Regions from separate parts of the Desulfitobacterium sp. PCE1 genome, predicted to be linked through region 3. Evidence: riboswitches for the same ligand, from Rfam matches in the RefSeq annotation. Region 3 holds a riboswitch; each other region holds the start of a gene.
What was found. Region 3 has a riboswitch for cyclic di-AMP ahead of ehuB (ectoine/hydroxyectoine ABC transporter substrate-binding protein EhuB). Riboswitches for the same ligand answer to the same signal wherever they lie in the genome.

Region 1 (3,367 bases), 1.9 Mb from region 3:
AGTCCTTTGATATTTCCAATATCGCCGGCACCCATAGTGTGGCCGGAATGATTCAGTTTCTTGATGGCAAACCCAACCGCAGTCAATATCGCAAATTTAAGATTCAACCCATGCCCAATATAGATGATACCGCATCCATGCACCAAGTGATTGAGCGCCGCTATGCCCGTCTTCAGCAGGAGTGCCTTCCTCTTCCTGATCTTATCCTGGTGGATGGGGGCAAGGGACAGATTAATGCAGCCCTGGATGCTCTCCGCAACTTAAAGGCCGCGATTCCTGTTGCCGGCATGGTCAAAAACGACAAGCATCAAACTTCGGCTTTAATCGACTCCGCTGGCCGAATCCATTCCTTGGATCGCCGTTCAGCCGGTTTTCGTTTGATGGAACGGATTCAAAATGAAGTCCATCGATTCGCTATTACTTTCCATCGGCAACAACGGGCTAAAAGCATGACCCTTTCCGAGTTGGATGGAATACCGGGTGTCGGTCCCAAGAGAAGGCAACAGCTCTTGAGATATTTTAAATCCATGGATACTATCCGCCTAGCCACTGTGGAGGAACTTCAAAAATCCGGTCTTCCTTCCCCGGCAGCTCTCGCGGTATATGAACATTTCAACCCTCATAAGGAGGAAAACCATGATTCTTAATTACCGTGTCGAACTATGCCGTCAATGCTATTATAAGCGGACGAAACAATGCGGAAAGACCGACCTCTATATCCATAATCGGACACCGGCGGAACCGGGAGGGGAATGCAAGAGTTATAGACTGGTGCCTTGGCTACCTTATTAAAGCTAAATTACCAATCGGTTGGTAATTTAGTTCAGATCCGAAAAGATGGTCCTTAGAGTAAAAAGAAGTATCGCAAACTACTTTAAAGAAAGCAGTTATGCGATACTTCTTTTGTCCCTATAACAAGACCATGAATTAAAAAACTCTCCTGGCTCCAAGGTAACGACCGGCGTAATAACTATCCGATAAGCCTGTGGTCTTAATGCCGGTGCTGGAGGCATGGATAAAGCTTCCACCACCTATGTAGATTCCCACATGAGATGCCCCGCTATCATAGGTAGAGAAGAATACCAAATCCCCAATCTGAAGCTCATCTTTCTTGACGGCTGTTCCAATTTCATATTGTGAATATGAGGTTCGTGGCAAGTCGATCTCCGACCCCTCAAAGACGTATTGGGTAAAGCCGGAACAATCAAAACCATTTGGAGTAGTTCCTCCAAACACATAGGGGATACCGATAAGTCTTTGGGCATTGCTGACAATCTCCTCAGCTTTGGAACTGCCGCCACGAGAGATTTCCTGGGAGGGAGCCGCTGCGGCCTGTTTCGAGACCTGATCTCTTAAGGCCGTTATCGTCATTTCCTCAGGTGTCGTGACGGTATCTTCACTCTCCGCCTTTGAAAATTGCAGTGATTCCTTTTGGTTATCTGTATCGGCTACTATAGGCTCTGAAGAAAAAGCTAAGGTCGCTGCTAGCCTAGGCTGCAGGATCATATCCTCTTTCTCTACTTGGATGATATCGGATAGTAATGTACTGGAGACCATTTGTGCCTTAAACGATGAAGCATTCCTTAAGAGAATAGATTCTGAACCTGTAACAAGCTCAGCAGCATTTCCCGGCACATAGGTTCCCGGGAGGCTGCTAACCAATAAGGTGCCGGACAACACCACACTGGCAATCCACCCCCTCTTAGAGGAAGAGTCCATGAATTTTCCACCTTTCGTCGCTTACGAGGTTAGTTGACGGATTCGGGCAACAAGGTGTAAGCCCTACGCATGACTGCGATTCACCCCAAAAGATAGTCCCCCGCTCTAAACATATGGTTTAGATTCAGCCCACATTTCTTATGTAGTATTCGCCGAAAATTTCCTTATTCCTCCACGTAAATAATGGCAAAAGCCTATAATCTTGGAAACTGATGTTATTTATATCTATTCAACAGCTTTTTTTCTGTGCACATGAAGTATACTATACAAAAAACACCTCTCTTACGAGAGGTGTTGCCCTTTGAGCCTTAGGACACCAACGAATAAATATTGCGCCATAGGTCAAGTAGGTTTTCCCACTGAGCTCCTTCAGTTTCCTGTTAGGCGGTTTCCCTTTTCCCTCAGTCTAGAATGTTGCCAGCTCCAGCACTTGATCGCCACTAAGAACGCACTTTAATCCTCGTTAGTTTTCGCTCTAGAAGTTTTCCTTAACGCTCCGTGACAGTCTAGCCTCTTTTGCAGAAAAGAATTTCAGGCAACTTAAGTCCATCGGCCAATAGACAGAAGTTCCTTCAGCCCTCCCAACTTCTCCACCTCAAGGCAGGCTACACTGCACTAAGTTCCTTCCTAATGCAGGTTCATACCCTAAGCCATAACCAGAAAACAGCCACGAACTTAGGCCTCCACGGAAGAGGGTATCGCCCGCATGCCATTGCAGATCCCCCTCATCCTTAACTCCCAGCAGCAACCCTCGACTGGGCGTCGAAAGCCACCACCAGGAACTTCATCGGTATGCCCTTAGCGGATTCTTAGGCCCGCCTTCGACTGTCATTTTACGCACTAGAATTGCGCACCATAGCTCAAAGAAGATTACATCGATTATTGTACACCGAAATGAACAATTTTTAAAACAACCTTTGCCTATTCATATTCACGATTCTCTTTGATAATGAATGAAAAGAAGGAGCAAACTCAAAAAAAGAGAGCTTTGCGCTCTCTTTTGCCTTATTAAAACAATTTAACAAAATCAAAATCATTTTATCGTTAAATTTTCAAATAAAATGATGTTTTAATATATTTTTCCTGCCGGATTTAAACCGATTTCGCTTGAGATCCAGGTTTTCCGTCAGAAAAAAACTTCCGCAGCAACACTTCGATACTGCCGGGCAAATCCTGTGCAGCTTGTTTAATCTGAACAGACCGCCATTCAATTTCCTCTAATAAGAGTTGGGTTCGTGGCGAGGAAATATAGGCTTGGGGCTGTTCCGGAGTAAATAAGCCTTTAGCAACCAAAAGGACAATGAGAATGACTAAAATACGTTTCAACCAACGCAATGGATATACCGTCCTTTCCCAAGAAGATATATCCATAGTTTAACCAGCTTAGTCCTTTTTAAGTCTCATTTTTTCTAATTCGGACCAAAAATTCTCGGAATACAAAAAGAGGGGCTCGAAAAGTACCCGGGCTGTCTCGGTATAGAGATGCTTATGATAGTGACTAATTCTTTCACGGTAAAAGGATTCACAGGAATCCGGCCCAAAAAAGGGTTTTCCTTCTTTTCCTGCCCACGCAAAAAGCCTTGCTATACCTATAGGGCCTACAAAGTCCAATTTATCGGCATCATAAAGAATCTTCGCTTCCAAAGTT
Region 2 (3,367 bases), 590 kb from region 3:
ATTTGAATCCCCAGAAGCTCTGCCATCCCAATAGCTAAGCGAATAAGATCCGATGAAAGCTGTCCATCCTTTGTCTCATACAGTTTCATGGTTCCCACCACTTCACCCTGACACTTCAGAGGTACGATGACAGCCGCCGCTAGTGGACAATCACAGATGTTCTGTCTAGGGCAGTTCAGTTCTTTTTGAGTTCGTACTATCTTATAAACTCCGGATTGGATCACATCTCGTGTCGCCCGGGTAAGAATTTTATCTCCCGGATGATGCTGATCACATCCCACACCTAAATAGGCTAGTTGCTTTTCACGGTCCGTGATCGAAACAGCTGCGACCTGCCCGATCTCTTGAATGATTTTGGCGATGTATTCTGCATTTTGCTCATTAAGCCCTCGGCGTAAATAAGGAAGAGTCTGGTTAGCTATTTTGAAGCTGAGTTCCGCATTCCGCTCTGTAGCTTGCCGCGCAGCTTTTTTATATTCAAGATTTAGATGATACAAAAGAAAAAGTGTGTTGCCTATTAAAAATGGAATTAACAGCTTCATCTGGCTTGTTACTAAGACCAGCATTAATTCCACGCCAAGTATAACTAAGCTTTGAAAGATCATCTATCATCCCTCATGTCCTCTAGAATTCATAGAGTGTTTCGACAGATGGACGGTCACTTCCTGTATTCTAGCGAAGGATTTCCTGAAGTTTTTCTTTACCTTGTTCAGATCCTACCACCAGCAGGATATCTCCATCGTCCAGAACAAACTCAGCCCCTGGAGAAAATTGTTCAATACCCTCTCTAACTACAGCCACGACCGTCAAACCGGTTTTTTCCCTCAATTTTAAATCGCTTAAGGTTTTCCCTTTGGCACCGGAACCTTTGGCGATTTCAATTTCGGCTACATCCATCCAGCGGCTTGCCAAGCGATCCGTATAGTTTACAATTTTTGTGAGATGTGCGTCAATTTTTTGATCAATCTCACGCCTCTGCTCCATTAATTTCTTCAACTCATCAAAATAGACCTGAATCTCTGCTTTCTGATCAAAACCTCTCATAAACTTTTCCGCCATGCTTTTGGAGATCACCGTAATCCCTACCCCTTGACTTACCATGACTACACCCATGGTTTGGAGGATAGCAATAGAGCGCCGGATGGTCTCCGGAGATACATTATAACGACCCGCTAAAGTCGAGCGTCCATGTATTTTTTCCCCTTCGCGGTACTCTCCCATAACGATAGAATGAGCAATATCTATCGCAATTTCTTGATAACGTGCATTATATTCCATCGGGTTCCTCTCCTTGATCTATTTATAATAATTTTTTTAACTACATGAAATAATAAACTATAATTCCTTACAAATTAACTCTAGATAACATAAACATATGGTGGAAAAATTGTGTACAAAAAATACAATTGACTACTACCAACCCACATGATACTATTAAGTTGTTAGTTATGCAACTTTATATGGGCTTAATTTCCCAAGAGGAAAACGGGGGAACCAATTTAGGGGTGAATCGTTTCAAACGTAGAGCATGTTTCAGCTCGAACCCGTCAGCTAACCTCGTAAGCATTGAGACACATATGGGCGTAAACACCTGCTTATGTAGTAAGCTTTTCTTGGGAACCGTGACGGTTTTTTTTTGTTCTAAGGACTTATTCTTTTATATTCGCAAATAGAGGAGGGCAATCATTATGGCAGTAGAATTTCTCCCCCCTAACCCAAGACAGGCTTCACAAGCAAGGGCTTTGGAATTAAAACAAAAGGCTCAATCTTACAACAAGTGCAAGGAAACGATTCCCTGCGGTCTCGCTTTAAGCGAAGAATATAATGAAAACCGAGACTTTATACTGGATCAGTTAGATGCCGGCCTGGAGCATTGGCAGGATTGGAAGTGGCAGCTTAAGAACCGTATTCAGGATGCTGAGAACTTGAGTACCCTGCTTCCCCTGACCCCGAAGCAAAGACATGAAATCGACGAGGTGGGTAAAATCTATCGCTGGGCAGTTTCACCCTATTATTTAAGCCTTATCGATAAAGATGATCCTCGGGATCCCATCCGTCTACAAAGTCTCCCCTCTATGGAAGAGATCCTCGATGATTCCGGGGAAGTCGATCCTATGGGAGAAGAGTATACATCCCCTGCTCCGAGTATCACTCGTCGTTACCCAGATCGTCTCATAATTAATGTAACCAATCTGTGTGCTATGTATTGCAGGCACTGCCAACGCCGGCGGAATATCGGGGAAATTGACCTCCATGAAACCCGTGCTAATCTGGAGGCGGCTTTAGATTATGTACGCTCCAATCCAGAGATCCGGGACGTGCTGGTCACCGGTGGCGATGCACTCCTCCTCAGTGATCAAATGCTGGATTGGCTATTAGGAGAATTGCACGAAATTAAACATGTGGAAATCAAACGCATTGGCACCCGGGTCCCTGTCACTCTGCCCATGCGCATTACTGATGAGCTCTGTGCTGTTCTTGAAAAATACCCACCCCTTTATATCAATACTCAATTCAATCATCCCAAAGAGGTGACCGAGGAGACCAAGAAAGCTGCCGATCGCTTGATTAAAGCGGGAGTTATCTTGGGTAACCAAGCAGTTCTTCTCAAAGGAATCAATGACCGACCGGAGATTATGAAGCGCCTTAACCAAGAGCTACTGAAAATTCGCGTTCGTCCCTACTACATCTTCCATGCCAAAAATGTTAAGGGCACGAGCCACTTTATTCCCCGTATTCAAGACGGGTTAAAGATAATGGAAAACTTACGCGGCTACACCTCCGGTTTGGCCATTCCAACTTATATTATTAATGCCCCGGGAGGCGGTGGCAAAACCCCCATCCTACCACAGTACCTTATTTCCCTTAACGATGATGAAGCGGTAATAAGAACCTGGGAAGGTAAGGTTGTGCATTATCCTAATCATTAACTATCTTATGAGGTCGTTTCACTCTGAGTGAATGATAAACCCCAATAAATTATATAGGGAGGAATCGGTATGAAATCACAAAAACTAACCTCTGACCCAGTCTATCAGGCCATCCTCCAGACTCACACCAACAGCCTTAAACGCTATCTCTCCTTAGCTCCTACCCTTAAAACTCCTCCTCAACAGAATAAAAATGCGTCCAATCTGAACCGGTACTATCAATGCGTAGCGAGTCATTCCAGATCATTCGAGAAAGGTTAATACACTCATCCAAAGTCAAAAGTTTCTCCCTAAACTATATTTACGGCTAGCTCCTCTTTATTATTGAAATGGTGTTAGCCGTTTTTATTATCTCTCTTTTTCCCTTGCCATGTTCCCCTACTCTCCAGTTCCTGGTCGATAGCATTAAGAATTTCCCATTTTTTAAGACTCCAAAG
Region 3 (3,367 bases):
CAGCGGCACCGCCTGAGGAATGATAATCTTGGACCATACTTGCCAGGGGCTGAAGTTGAGAGCTTTGGCCGCCTCCCATTGCCCCTGAGGTACCGCTTCAATTCCCGAGCGGTAGACTTCGGAAAGATAGGTGCTGTAGTGAATCCCTAAGCCAATGATCCCGGCAGTGAGGGGACTCAGGGACAGCCCGGCTTGGGGCAGCACATAGAAAATAAAATAGAGTTGAACCAACAAAGGGGTGCTGCGGATAAACTCGACAAAACCTTTTGAGCCGTAAGCAACGGGTTTCAAGGAAGATCGCCCGCCAATGGTGAGAAACATCCCTAAAAACAAGGCTAGAAAAAATCCGGCAAAGGTGGCGATCACGGTAATCTTGAGTGCCGCAAATATCTCCGGGAAAATTTTGAGGGCAAAATCCCAATTCCACATTTTAATACCTCCCTACGGTCAGCCTGGTTTCTATCCAGCGAATCCCCCGTGTCAAAGGCCAGGCAATCAGGAAGTAGATTACAAGCAGCAAGCTGTAAATTAAAGTCGTCTCCATGGTGGAAGCATTGAGCACGGATGCCTGATAGGTCAAGTCGGCTAAGGTAATTAAGGAGACCAGGGAAGTACTTTTCAGCAGCTCAATCTGCAGATTGCCAAACCCCGGCAGCATCATGACAAAAGCCTGAGGCAGGATAACGCACCGCAGGCGTTGCCAGGGACTAAAGTTTAAGGCGATTCCTGCCTCCGTCTGCCCTTTGGGAACCGCCAAAATAGCACTGCGCACCACTTCGGAACCATAGGCCCCACAGTTTAACCCTAAGGTCAGGACACCGGCCGCCAAGGGAGGCAAGCTGATACCTAAAATAGGTAAAGCAAAGTAGATCCAGAAAAGCTGAACAAGGAGAGAAGTGCCCCGGAAGGCTTCTACATAGACCGCCGTCAGAAATCGGATCAGCGGATAGTTGGACAATCGGCCGAACCCTGCCAGGAAAGCCAGTACAAAAGCAAGGAGCGTTGCCAAAAGAGTGATGGTGAGGGTTATTTCCAGCCCTTTTAACAGTGCCGGTAAGAGGTCTAAGATGGCCAAGGTCATCACTTCCTACTTAATAATGTCTTCTACAGTCGCGTCCCCTGGAAGCTCTTGCTCTGTAAAGCCAAAGGATTCAAGGATCTTCTGCAGTTCACCGGATTCTTTCAGCTTTTGCAATTCGGCATTGAAAGCCTTCCGAAAATCACTGTCTTCATGACGGAATGCGGTTGCTCCATAACCCTTGACATTTTTACCATTGATAACCGGCTGAGTGAAGTCCATAACCCGCTCCAGATTGGGATCAGCGGCTGTATCCAAGGTAGCCTGAACGGAGGGGCCGGTGGCGGTAATCACATCTGCCCGCCCGGCTTGCAATGCCGCCAAAGCAGCCGGCATATCCGGAACAGTCACAATTCTATCCTTGGGGACACCACTGGCCACCAGGTAATCATACTCAATGGCCCCTCCAGGTAAAGCGACTTTAGCTGTTCCATGCTTGGCGATATCTTCATAGCTATGTAAGTTGAGAGGATTTCCCTTTTTGACGGCGATGGCTTCCCCAATACTGTATTCGGGATTGGCAAAGGACACCTGTTCAGCCCGTTCAGGAGTAATAAACATTCCGGCGGTAACCATGTCGAAACGTTTGGCCTGGAGACCGGGAATCAAAGAAGCAAATTCCGTAAGCTCCCCCTGCATTTCATTAATCCCCAGCTCTTTTAAGATGGCCCGGGCGATTTCAACCGCTTCACCGGTGAGTTTTCCGTCGGCAGTTTTGTAGGCGTAAGGTTTTTCATTAGCAAAGCCAACGGTGACGGCCCCTTTCTCCTTAGCCTTCTCCAGGGTACTCATCCCGCCATCGTTTGTCTTGGTGGAGCCACACCCTCCCAAGGCAAAGACACTAAAGGCCAGCATCCCCACCAGCAGAGTCTTGAGCAGTGGTAACTTTTTCATTCAACTTCCTCCTTTTTTACCGGCTGAAATCCGCAAAAAGGCATAGAAAAAGGGCCTGAACAGGCCCAAGAAGAAGCAGCGCATAACATTGGCTATTGATTTAGCATAAAAAACACTAAAACGGTTCACACGCTTACGAGGTTAGCTGCCGGGTTCGGAATGATACCTTTCCGTCACTTCAAGAAGTTTAACTCCTAAAAAGTGATTCACCCCCATTATGGTTCCCCCGTTTTCCTTTTTGGGAAATTCAGCCTTGACTACAAACATTCAGTTCGCAATCTGACAACTTTTTATTTTATTATAAGTTGTTACAACTCAATGTTAACACCTGAATTGGCAGATTGCAATAAAAAATTTGCTTGTTTTCCATTTTCTTCAGCTATTCAGCCATCTCTTCAAAGCGAATTTATTGACCTCTCTATTTATATCGGCAAGACTGGTGGTCAAGGGAATCTCCTTGGGACAGGCCCGTACACAGTTTTGGGCGTTGCCGCAGTCGGTGATCCCTCCATCACCCATGAGAGCGGATAGACGAATATGCTTATGCATAGCTCCTGAGGGATGAGTATTGAAAAGGCGAGCCTGGGAAACGGCGGCCGGACCAATAAATCGGGAACGGGAATTAACCTGAGGGCAGGATTCCATGCAGCATCCACAGGTCATGCATTTGGAAAGCTCGTACGCCCATAGTCTATCTACTTCAGCCATACGGGGTCCGGGACCCAGATCATAGGTCCCGTCGATATCAATCCAGGCATGGACCCTCTTTAAATTCACAAACATCATGGTTCTATCCACCATAAGATCCCGGAGGATGGGGAATTTCCGGAGTGGCTCCAGGACAATGGGCTGCTCCAAATGATCCACCAAGGCTGAGCAGGCCTGCCTGGCTTGGCCGTTAATATTCATGGTACAGGCACCGCAGACTTCTTCAAGACAGTTGCATTCCCAAACCACGGGATTGGTCGCTTTTCCCTGGGCATTGACGGGGTTCTTTTGAATTTCCATCAAGCAGGAAATGATATTCATTTTGGGACTATAAACTACTGCAAACTCTTCCCAGAAGGCAGGTTGATCCGGAGCATTTTGGCGACGGACTTTTAAACGAACAATCTTTTGCCCTGACATGAATATCCCTCCTATTTCTCTACATCATAACGCCGCTGTCTCGGCGTGATGAGTGATACATCCACAGGTTCATAACTGAACCGCGGACCCTCAGGTGTGTAGGTGGCAATGGTGGTCTTCAGCCAATTCGCATCATCCCGCTCCGGATAGTCGGGCTTATAATGGGCTCCTCGGCTTTCATTGCGATTAAGGGCCCCCAGGGTAATGACACGGGCCAGCTCCAGCATATTCCAAAGCTGCCGGATAAAGAGGGCTGTCTGATTGCTC
Region 4 (3,367 bases), 1.5 Mb from region 3:
TCTTCGCAATGATAATGATAAAAGAACAAACCTTAGGCGGGTTTAAACGGTTTGTTATGCCCATCCTGGCGATCTGCGCCTGCATCTTTATGGTGATTGCCGCTGTTTATGCCCATGGTTGGGCAGTTGCGTACTACCTGATCCTCTTTGCAGTGATTATGGCAGTAGGTGGGTTGTTCTATTCTACTAAAAAGGCTCATTAGAACCACTCTCTTGCAGAGAAAAAACACCTTCCCTATGTAAAATAGGAAGGTGTTTTTTTCTCTCAAAATCGCAAACATTGCGATTGGGAATAAGACCGGCACGAAGCAAAGCTACACCTTTCATCCTTTGCCGGTGCCGCCTGAGCAACACGGAAGTGTGATTAATTAAGCCAGGGGCTTGTCTTACATGACAGCCCCTGGTGATTAAAAAATTTAATGTATATACGGTTTTGTTATACAGTTTAGTATCGGCGTGCCCCAAGATAGCGGGGACCATAGAAGCTATCGCTTACTCCTGAAACCTTAACCCCACTGCCGGGATTGGAAGCATGAACAAACTTACCGTCACCGACGTAGATGCCTACATGAGATGCTCCGGCAGCATAGGTGCTGAAGAAGACTAAATCTCCCGCTTGTAGATTATCCTTACTCACGGCTGAACCTGAATTGAATTGATCGTAGGAAGTTCGCGGAAGGGAAATTCCGGAACCTGAATAGATGTACTTGGTAAAGCCGGAGCAGTCAAAACCACTGGTGGAAGTGCCTCCGAAAACATACTTGGTTCCTTGAAAACCGAGAGCGCGATCGACGATAGAAGAACCATCGGCGCTACCCCGCGAGGCGGTATAGGCTACATTGACGGTTTGTTTGTTAGGCCCTTTAGAGACTACTTCATCAACGGGTTTCTCAACAATCTTCTCATCAAGAACTTTTTTGGCTACCTCTACACCATTTCTTTGCTCGTAAGAATAGGTAACGATTTTTGAACCATTGCTGCCTTTTGTAATAACTTTAGTTTGGCCTGGATTGAGTTTATAATCGGTTTTGGTGACCACATCATAGGGAATGATTTCCTGACCGGAATATGTACCCTGGCTCACGACTGTCAGATAAGGTTCAACAGTAACAAGTTTAATCACTTCTCCCGGCTTGATCATGGTGTCTTCAGTTGCCCCGGGATTCCCGGCAAGAACTTCGGCGGTCAGCATATTGTTTTTGCGGGCAATCAACCACCAGGAGTCGTTTTCCTCTACAGTATACTCTTTTGTGGTGACCTGACCTTCGATGAGCTTTTCATAGGCTAACTCAAGGGAAGCCATTTGCTCGGGTTGGATAGAAACTTTTTCAATCTTTACTTCTTCTAAAAAGCTGACGGAAGTAATTTGGTTCTCATCGCTGGATTTGGAATAGTACTCTTCGTATTCTTTAAGCAATGTGTCTGCTTCTTCTTTACTGGGTAAATAGGCTATGGGTGTTTCATTAACATGAATTTTGTAGCCTTCCAGATAATAGCTCAAAGAGTTGGCTAAATTTTCTTCCTTGATCTCTGAGGCTTTATAGGCGGTATTTTTGATTCTGACATGTTCATAGTTGATCTGGTCCCGTGTCTTGGCAACGACACCATAGGGTTCCCCTTTTTCCTGGAGGAATGTATCCACAAGGGTTTGTCCGCTATGGGAATCTGCCACATAGCCCACTTGCTGGCCGTTGATCGTCACAGCAGCTGCGGTGGTCGTGGTTAGAAAATAGAATCCTAATCCACCGGTCAGGACAAGGGTTACAGTTAAAGAACCAAGAACACGAGGTGATTTCCAAGAAACGTTTTTTGCTATTCTTTGAACTTGATCGGATGCAGAGGCCTTGAATTGAGACAAGCTTTCCTTAAAATGCATGCTCAGACACCTTTCTTAGCCTACGGGGTTAGTTGACGGATTCGGGCGAAAGTGTAAGCCCTACGCACAGGTTGTGCGATTCACCCCAGAAATGTAGTCCCCCGTTCCAGGATACCCTAGATTAGGCTTTAATTATACAATGCACATATTTTATTCTGATTCGACATTAAGTTCTAAAGTTCCTTCATTAATACTTTATGAAATACGTGGAAATTCCATGACAAATCTTGGATGAAAGGGTTTAGCTGTTAGTTATTCATTCTGGAATATGGTAAAATAGTGGCATGCTCTAAGCCGATAGCAGAGGACTAATGACTAGGGGGATAGCCTTGTTCTTTTGGAAACGGGAAAAAGAAGTGAAAAAAATTACTCCTGAACTGAAAACTGCTCGGGAGACCTGGCAAGGGAAAAAGTATAAGACCAATTATTACTCTTATAACTCGGTAAGGAGAAGAGACTCCTTACGGAGCAAGAAGCAACGTAAACATGAGATCGGGGAATACAAGCTTGAAGTGGAGCTTACTCATTTGCCAAGATGCTTTCGTCGTCTGAGCAATCTCCTGTTAAAAACAAAGGGTGGCTTTCAGCAGATTGATCACCTTCTGATATCTCCTTATGGAATCTTTCTCTTGGAGGTCAATAATTTGTCGGGGCTGATTGTAGGGGAAGAAGAGGACCCCAAGTGGTATCAGTCGATTACCTGGAGGGTGAAACCTTTCCCTAATCCTATTCTGGGGAATCAGGTCCGGATTAAAGTGCTGCAAGAGTTGGCGGGGCTTGATGAAACAATCCCGGTCTTTTCTTATGTGACCTTTAACCGGCGTTGTAACCTGAAGGTTTTTTCAAGTGTGGTCTTTTATGATATTGATCTTCTGGCCTCAATCATTAAACTGACCCAGAATCAGCCTGTCGTACTCAGTGATGAGGAAATTCTGCAGATTATAGAGAGGATTGAAAGAATCAATGTGACGGAGCTGGGGATTCGCAATGAGTATGCTGCACGCCAGCGTAGAGAAAGAATGCAGCATAGACCGAAGTATGGGGATATTCGTTGCAGTATTTGCCAAAAGGCTGTAAACGAACGAATGGCCCGATATTGTCTGAATCGTCCTGAGAAATTTGCTTGGAAAATCTATTGCGAAAAACACCAAAAGGAAATGACCAGGGTAGTAAGACGGGAATACACTCAACGTGAAGAATTTGAGGAGATCGGAAATGGTAAGGGGAGAGAAAGACATGATACATACGTTAAGACTGGAGACCCAAAAAAGGAATCAATGGATTGATATTACTTTTTTAATAGAAGGATTTTTGCAGAATTCCCAGATTAAGGATGGCGCAGCGATTATCTATTGTCCTCATACTACGGCGGGAATCACGATTAATGAGAATGCGGATCCCGATGTTTCCCGGGATATTCTGAGGCGCCTGGATGAGATCTGCCCTTGGGATATAGCCCAGGATAAGCACGGGGAAGGGAATTCGGCAGCC

Region 1: linked by a shared signal. The riboswitch ahead of DESPCE1_RS0112485 (C40 family peptidase) and the one ahead of ehuB (ectoine/hydroxyectoine ABC transporter substrate-binding protein EhuB) in region 3 are both predicted to bind cyclic di-AMP.
Region 2: linked by a shared signal. The riboswitch ahead of eam (glutamate 2,3-aminomutase) and the one ahead of ehuB (ectoine/hydroxyectoine ABC transporter substrate-binding protein EhuB) in region 3 are both predicted to bind cyclic di-AMP.
Region 4: linked by a shared signal. The riboswitch ahead of DESPCE1_RS0110300 (NlpC/P60 family protein) and the one ahead of ehuB (ectoine/hydroxyectoine ABC transporter substrate-binding protein EhuB) in region 3 are both predicted to bind cyclic di-AMP.

What each region holds. Positions count from the first base shown of each region.
Region 1 is NZ_KB913023.1:2,506,029-2,509,395, forward strand. Features, by position in the region: gene uvrC (excinuclease ABC subunit UvrC) at 1-647, shown strand, start outside; gene DESPCE1_RS23330 (hypothetical protein) at 637-792, shown strand; gene DESPCE1_RS0112485 (C40 family peptidase) at 928-1,719, opposite strand; cyclic di-AMP (ydaO/yuaA leader) riboswitch at 1,723-1,859, opposite strand; gene DESPCE1_RS0112490 (hypothetical protein) at 2,812-3,054, opposite strand; gene DESPCE1_RS0112495 (HD domain-containing protein) at 3,103-3,367, opposite strand, start outside.
Region 2 is NZ_KB913023.1:1,186,329-1,189,695, reverse strand. Features, by position in the region: gene DESPCE1_RS0105865 (histidine kinase) at 1-605, opposite strand, end outside; gene DESPCE1_RS0105860 (TrkA C-terminal domain-containing protein) at 673-1,278, opposite strand; cyclic di-AMP (ydaO/yuaA leader) riboswitch at 1,454-1,580, shown strand; gene eam (glutamate 2,3-aminomutase) at 1,689-2,930, shown strand; gene DESPCE1_RS0105850 (hypothetical protein) at 3,000-3,191, shown strand; gene DESPCE1_RS0105845 (TIGR01212 family radical SAM protein) at 3,266-3,367, opposite strand, start outside.
Region 3 is NZ_KB913023.1:599,123-602,489, reverse strand. Features, by position in the region: gene ehuD (ectoine/hydroxyectoine ABC transporter permease subunit EhuD) at 1-429, opposite strand, end outside; gene ehuC (ectoine/hydroxyectoine ABC transporter permease subunit EhuC) at 431-1,081, opposite strand; gene ehuB (ectoine/hydroxyectoine ABC transporter substrate-binding protein EhuB) at 1,088-1,972, opposite strand; cyclic di-AMP (ydaO/yuaA leader) riboswitch at 2,089-2,235, opposite strand; gene sdhB (succinate dehydrogenase iron-sulfur subunit) at 2,348-3,100, opposite strand; gene sdhA (succinate dehydrogenase flavoprotein subunit) at 3,112-3,367, opposite strand, start outside.
Region 4 is NZ_KB913023.1:2,074,475-2,077,841, forward strand. Features, by position in the region: gene DESPCE1_RS0110290 (APC family permease) at 1-203, shown strand, start outside; gene DESPCE1_RS0110300 (NlpC/P60 family protein) at 446-1,876, opposite strand; cyclic di-AMP (ydaO/yuaA leader) riboswitch at 1,879-2,014, opposite strand; gene DESPCE1_RS0110305 (nuclease-related domain-containing protein) at 2,206-3,162, shown strand; gene DESPCE1_RS0110310 (secondary thiamine-phosphate synthase enzyme YjbQ) at 3,113-3,367, shown strand, end outside.